Regions from separate parts of the Paenibacillus sp. FSL R10-2771 genome, predicted to be linked through region 2. Evidence: riboswitches for the same ligand, from Rfam matches in the RefSeq annotation. Region 2 holds a riboswitch; each other region holds the start of a gene.
What was found. Region 2 has a riboswitch for cyclic di-GMP ahead of NSU14_RS29430 (collagen-binding domain-containing protein). Riboswitches for the same ligand answer to the same signal wherever they lie in the genome.

Region 1 (2,266 bases), 180 kb from region 2:
CCATTCAAACTCCGCTCGACTTGCATGTATTAGGCATGCCGCCAGCGTTCGTCCTGAGCCAGGATCAAACTCTCCAAATTGTATTTAGAAAGAGCGATTGCTCATTTTGAAACATCTGACGAGAATTTTCATTCTCTTTTTTGGAAGTCACTTTCGTGATTTCCGATACTCACTCGTTGTTCAGTTTTCAAAGATCAAGCTCGTTGTCAGCGCCGCTCATCGCGTCACCAGCAACTCTTATAATATATCACATTCATTCGAGTAATGCAAGCTTTATTTTGAAATCACTTATTTAAGCCATTTCTTATTAAGTTTGCCGCTCCAACAACGCTTATTTATAATACCCTATCTCTCTACCAAAAAGCAACCTTTTCCAAAATAAAAATAACCCGCTTAATTACTAAGCGGGTTATCCTCAATGAAACTATGAATGCATCTGTGCTCTTAGTAGAACTTAGCTGCAGTATATTTACTTGCTACTTTAACCAGATCTGCTGTTTTGCTGTTCTTGGCAAGTCCAGCATCAACTGTAGTATCAATAGTTACCCATTTGCCATTAAGGAACACTTCATTCCAAGCGTGGTAAGAAGTCACATAACTTGTGTTACCCATAACCAGTTTGGTAGGAATGCCTTCACTGCGAAGCATAGTAGCGAACAAGGAAGCGTAATCGTAGCAGATCCCCTTCTTGGTAGCCAAGGTGCTGTCGTTGTTAGGGATGTAATCTGTAGTAACACTGGAAGCCAGGGAATAATCATATTTCACATTGGCTACGATATAATTATAGATAGCCTTCACTTTGTCTTCATCTGATGTCAAACCTTGTGTAAGCTGTGTTGCTTTCAGAACTGCTTTATCGGAAGAACTCCATTTAACATTCTGTACGGAGCTCAGATATACGGCGTTGGCGTTGCTCAGGCTAAGATCTACCGTCTCGGAAGAGATTACTTTGTATTTGTTGCCGTTAGTGTTCTCAAGTACGGAAACCTTGTATGAACCGTTACCTTGTTGAAGCGGGAATGTTTCAGTTGGTTTGGAAGTGTATAAGTTGTAGGTGTAGCTGTTATTATCTTTGGTGATCATCAGCTTAATCTTCTTATCCTTAGGAACATTATAAGAAACTCCGATAACACCCTGATCAAGTTGACCTATGTTCAACCAGCTTGCATCTGCATTAGCAGCTTGAGCTGTACCTGTCTGCACCGACGTAACCACTACGAATAGTGTAACCAACATTAAATAGAACTTCTTCATTGGATAAAACCCCTTTCGGTAGCTGGCTGCCATCCTTACGGGAAGGCCCTTTAGCTTTGCGTCCCTACCTTTCGATAGGTTTGCCGTTATCGTATAAGCTTTATCTGTCCTTGCTTCTACCATAAAATGCTAGATTCACAATAAGAACAAACAAAAAAGCCTCTTCATTCGGTAGCTGGCTGCCATCCTTACGGGAAGGCCCTCTAGCTTTGCGTCCCTACCTTTCGATAGGTTTGCCGTTTATCGTGTATTAGCTTTGTATAGTTATATCTTACCATATCTATTTCTATTATCAAGACCTAAATCACTAGATTTCCGCGAAAACAAATAAAAATTTTAAGTATTTTAAGTTTTTCCGTCATTATTCTACAAACATCACGATAACTTTGCGTGAATGATAAGTCTATGCGTTGGATTCACCAGCGGATCACAAGTAATGAGTGTTAGAATCTTGTCATCCTTATTCCCTTTCAATACGGATACATCGGTTGGTTCCACAATAGTCACATCATAAACTACATAATTGTATGCCTGCTTGCCGGTTGTAACGGAAATAGTGTCCCCGACTCCAACTTCATTCAATCTGTTGAATAGCCTTCCCGTAGTTCTTGATCTATGCGCTGCAATTGCAGCATTCCCAGCAGAGCCAAGCGGAGCCGTCTCCTTCATATGCGCAGCAGCATGCTTCATATTCGCCTTGGTGGCGCCTTCCAGGACAGGCAGCTTCAGATCTATTTTGTCGATTTCGATGATTGCCATCACCTTGCCTCCGACTTCAATCTCAGGCGCAGCAGAGGGTTCTGGCTCTTCCGCAGCCGACTCATCCGCCAGCAGCTGGGTTACTTCCGCGTAAGGCTTACTTAGATCAGCACTGGCCGGAGCTGACGCAGACGGAACGATTTCACTGTAGGCCTGTTCAGCCTCTTCCAGCAGCTTTTGCTGCTGACGGTCATTGTACCATTCGCTTCCTTTGGGATAGAGCATAATAAGCACCCCGGCAAGTATAATCAAA
Region 2 (2,266 bases):
CTGCTGGTGTTGCTGTTGGCGTCGGCGTCGTTGCCGGTGGCGTCGGCGTTGCCGTTGGCGGATCTTGGCCTTTATAAGGTATATGGTGGGATTCTCCCGATCCTGAGAGCGAAGCTCCGATCAGATTCCCGTTGATTTGACCATTATTAAATTGAATAGAGGCATATGGAGCCAGCACAGATCCCAGAACTCCGATACCTTCGATTTGAAGACTGGTCGCTTGACTGAAGTTATATAACACTTTACTGTTCATAGCGTTATCCTTATTTCCGTTACCATTAATTCCAGTCCCCATATTCTTCATAGTTACTGAAGTACCGGAGATATTAACTATAGCTGTTGAGCCATCGGGAATCTTAATTCTCAACTCATTTGCACTAGACAGCTTGCTGCCGTCTACAGTAAATATGTTAACATCCGAATTTGTACCTTCCAAAAAGAAATTACCGGAGTTGGCAGTGGTAACCCCATTAACAGGCAGAGAAGCAAGCTGCTGAGATTTCTCACGGAGCAAACTGAACTCGGCTGCAAAGTCCACAACATTTACTTGTTGTTGTAAGCTTCCTGTTCCCCGCGCGGGCCGCCGCTGCCGCTATAACTCCCCCCGTAGACTACATCACCCACGGTTTCTCCCTGGGAATAATACAGATTACCACCGGCGATGAGAGAGTAGGCTTCCTTCGTTTCCTCACTAGTAAGACTATGTCCCACAGAATAATTAACATTTAAATTCACGTTTCCGCCGGCAGCTAATCTACCTTCAATATCACTATGTTTAACATCAACATCTCCCAAGATGAACACATTATACTTGGATGCATTGCCCGGCAAAGAGTTGCCCTCGGCTTTAACTGAGGTGCTCCCCAGTGAAATAATTCCGCCGCTTCCTACAATCAGAACTGCTATAAGTCCGAACACCGTAAGACGTTTGAATTTTTTTAATTGGAACATACAGCTCACCTCACAGTTAATATAGATATAGGCCACATTTATATAACAAAAAAGACCGCCGGAAAGAGGATTGCTCTCTTTACGGCAGTCGGACGATCATTGCGCTCCATCGCGCTTTAGACTCCTGGACTTTGCGTCCCGTCCTTTCGAACGGTTTGCGTTTATACGTCAGTGGAAGATTAGGTTGTGAAATTATGTACTAAATCAAACTTTTATACTAATGTCTATGACATTCGTTACTTTGGAACTATTTTTAGTTTATCCGCTATCAAGGCTGATTGTCAATGAAATCCTTTGAAACATCTGGTAATAGATTATATCTGCTAATTCATTCCAAAGCACTGTTACAAAAGGTTTTTTTAAAGAATCTATAGCTTTTTCACCTAAATACCGATCCTCTCATCGCCCTCGATGGCACCTACAAGAATATTTTGGAACCATGTATAAAGAACTAATTTTAATATTGCAAATTTTAATATAAACATGAGGGCCCATGATCTTAAAGACGCACCTCTTTCTCCTTAGCACATTTTCTTTTAAGAGGAAACATAATAACAAATGTATATCCCATATGAAAAAGGCTGCTTTCAGGAGAACGTCTTCTCCCAAAGCAGCCTTTTCCCGATTTAGCGGTGATATCGCCAGCCTTTCGGAAAGGATCTTACGGATTGCATTTATTTACGTTTATCTGTTCTGGATCTTCTGCCGAGGAATATTCCCAATCCTGCAAGGGCTAGACCGACTAAGTAATAAGGAGCCGGACTGGACTCACCAGTCTTCGGGAGCGCGGCATCCGCAGGTACATTGCCTAACGGAATCTCTTCATCAATGATTGTCACAATCGGCGTTGAACTTGGTGTTGCGCTTGGGCTTGGCGTTAGGGTTGGACTTGGTGTCACCACTAACGGCCGAGGTGTTGCTGTTGCCACAGGGCCCAAAGGCAGCGGATCATCAATGATTATGGTATCCGGATTTACAATATAGCCGATTATTGGAGTCGGCGTTGGCACTACATTAATAAAGACGGGCGGTGCAGACGATGGCACTGGTGTCGGTGGTAATGTCGGTGCTGGTGTTGCCGTTGGTGTCGGTGTCGGTGTCGGTGTCGGTGTCGGTGTTGGCTCTGCCGTTGGCGTTGGTGTCGGTGTTGGCTCTACTGTTGGTGTTGGTGTTGGTGTTGGTGTTGGTGTCGGTGTTGGCTCTGCCGTTGGTGTCGGTGTCGGTGCTGGTGTTGGCGTTGGTGTTGGCTCTACTGTTGGTGTTGGTGTTGGCTCTGCCGTTGGTGTCGGTGTCGGTGCTGCCGTTGGCGTTGGTG
Region 3 (2,266 bases), 110 kb from region 2:
CTTTAACGGCTTTCCTGAGCCACTCTGTATCTCCTGAGATGGCGGGGGGAGGCGTCTTGACGGCATCCGGAGCCAGGGGAGGCGGGCCGGATACTGTGAAGAGGTCGCGGTAATGATGCTCTACGGAAGTGGGGTCCTTGACAAACTGCTCGTATTTCTCCTGAATGTAGCCCAGATTGGGACCGTAATACTTGCTCCAGACAGATTCGTTATAGGGCTCTTTGACGGCCATGAGTAGGTCCTCCTAACGGATAAACTCCACATGCGGTATATTAGGAACACCGCTTAGCGGAGCTGCGATGTTTGCGGTTTCATTCTCATCTTATTGTGCTACTTTCCGGCAGGGTAATCAATTCATACTTTCGTGCAATCCGTTCGCAAAACGGTATGATTCAGCGGGGGATTCATACGGAACAATCATAAATTTTCCGGGTGAAGCCGGAAAAATAAAATATCGTTAAAATTAATAAAAATTAAGGGATTTAGGTGGTTGTAAATCATAGAAATGGGTAATTGTTTCTATATTGTGTTACGGGATTAATATCTATTTAGTATATTTAAACTAATTTGGACCGATTGAAGATGAATTGGAATTATTTATACAAGCTATTGGCAATTTTAGCTAAGGGTCTTCACGATTTAACATAAAAAAATTCCAGAAAACGACACACTTTTCATGTAAGATCTTGTATAATGTTATTGCGGAGAACGGTTTCATCGATTCTTTTCAGATCCTTTCATGTAAAGGGTCCAGTAAAGGGTAAACCTGCCGAAAGACAGGGGCACAAAGTCTCGGATCTAAAGTAGAAATACTATGATGGCCGGACTGCCTGGGGACGCGAAAATTCTAGGAGGAGATTTCTTGGATAAGTCCAACCAGGGGAATGACGAACTGCAGGCAGTTGATCTGGATTTAGAATGGGTGCATTTGCTAATGTCTGCTAAGCAGGCTGGCATCCAGGCAGACGAGATTCGGCGTTTTTTTACTGAAAAAGCACTCCAGGCGATGTAGGGCATTCAGCATTGTACGGATACATACAGAAGAGGGCACAGCGGTGTACACGCTGTGCCCTCTTCTGTTGGAATTTACATGTTGTTTCGGGGTCCCCGCAAAGTACCTGGGTAATCATCGAGGCTGCTGCCTCACTTTGTGGGGTATTTCAGTTATCCTTCTGCTCCAGCCGCCATTTCTGATAATCGAGAAACTCCTTGAATTCACGTTTGCTTATACCAGAGGCCATCGCATCCTGAACCAGCCTGAACCATTCTCCATCGAGAACCGGCTCTGCAGTTTCTGCAATTCCGCCATACAGTAATACGTGAATGGATACTTGGAGTGCATCGGCAATTTTTTCGATAAATTGAATGGAGGGGTTGGATTGGATATTCCGTTCGACATTACTTAAGTATGATTTCGCCACGTCAGCCTTATCCGCAAGCTCGGATAAAGAATAACCCTTCTCCAGCCGGAGCCTATGGATGCGGCTTCCCATATTATCTGACACGATTACAACGCCCTCCGTACTTTTTGTTATCAGTATAACAAAAATTCGCAAAACGGACAAAAACCCTTGTTCCTGCCAGAAGCTGGCGGGGAGAGACAAAACGGCATATCCAGCCCGGATGAGGGAGGATATGCCGTTTTGTGTATATAATTTAATAGCCTTATTTGGCTTCTCCCAAACCTTGCGTAGCATTGAATGTCCAGTTCAGCGCCAAGCCGTCACCCTGGAAGATATTCTGATCCTGGGTATTGTCAACGAATTCGAAAGCAATCTTGAAGGTTTTGGTTTGGGTAGCGGCGATGCCTCCCGGCAGTACACCCGCCGTTACGAGATCATAGCTGGAAGTGTTCTTCAGGTCCTTCAGGGAGATCTCGGACAGCACATGGCCGGCAAGCGGACCGCTGGTATAAGAGCTGTCGAGAAGTTTGATTTTGAAGTGATCTCCAAGATCCTGGCCGGCATTATCGCCCTTCGCATCAGTTACAGTGTAGCTGGTGGCCAGCGTTAGGAGTTTGATATCCAGGGTGCCGTCATTGGACAAGGTGAACGTGCGTACGGTGTAATCACCCGGTTTCAGATTGGTCAGGGCAACAGGTGTATTAAAGGAAGAGCCGAGCTTCAGCGTGCCTGCCGCGAAGGTTGCCGTGCTGGTTGCTGTGGAGCTGAAGTAAGCGAAGGTGCCCCCTCCGATTAAAGACAATCCCAGTGCTGCCGATGCTACGCCAAGACCCAATGTTTTTTTGATACCCATAATTAATTTC

Region 1: another riboswitch for cyclic di-GMP. It lies ahead of NSU14_RS28610 (transglutaminase-like domain-containing protein); the one in region 2 lies ahead of NSU14_RS29430 (collagen-binding domain-containing protein).
Region 3: another riboswitch for cyclic di-GMP. It lies ahead of NSU14_RS29920 (anti-repressor SinI family protein); the one in region 2 lies ahead of NSU14_RS29430 (collagen-binding domain-containing protein).

Annotation. Positions count from the first base shown of each region.
Region 1 covers NZ_JBBOBM010000001.1:6,644,438-6,646,703, forward strand. The annotation lists rRNA gene NSU14_RS28605 (16S ribosomal RNA) at 1-80, opposite strand, end outside; gene NSU14_RS28610 (transglutaminase-like domain-containing protein) at 445-1,236, opposite strand; cyclic di-GMP riboswitch class I at 1,269-1,349, opposite strand; cyclic di-GMP riboswitch class I at 1,422-1,502, opposite strand; gene NSU14_RS28615 (class D sortase) at 1,630-2,266, opposite strand, start outside.
Region 2 covers NZ_JBBOBM010000001.1:6,823,200-6,825,465, forward strand. The annotation lists gene NSU14_RS29425 (choice-of-anchor A family protein) at 1-538, opposite strand, end outside; gene NSU14_RS29430 (collagen-binding domain-containing protein) at 544-951, opposite strand; cyclic di-GMP riboswitch class I at 1,032-1,121, opposite strand; gene NSU14_RS29435 (choice-of-anchor A family protein) at 1,626-2,266, opposite strand, start outside.
Region 3 covers NZ_JBBOBM010000001.1:6,937,278-6,939,543, reverse strand. The annotation lists gene NSU14_RS29925 (2-oxoglutarate dehydrogenase E1 component) at 1-232, opposite strand, end outside; cyclic di-GMP riboswitch class I at 750-834, shown strand; gene NSU14_RS29920 (anti-repressor SinI family protein) at 863-1,012, shown strand; gene NSU14_RS29915 (helix-turn-helix domain-containing protein) at 1,161-1,493, opposite strand; gene NSU14_RS29910 (TasA family protein) at 1,666-2,256, opposite strand.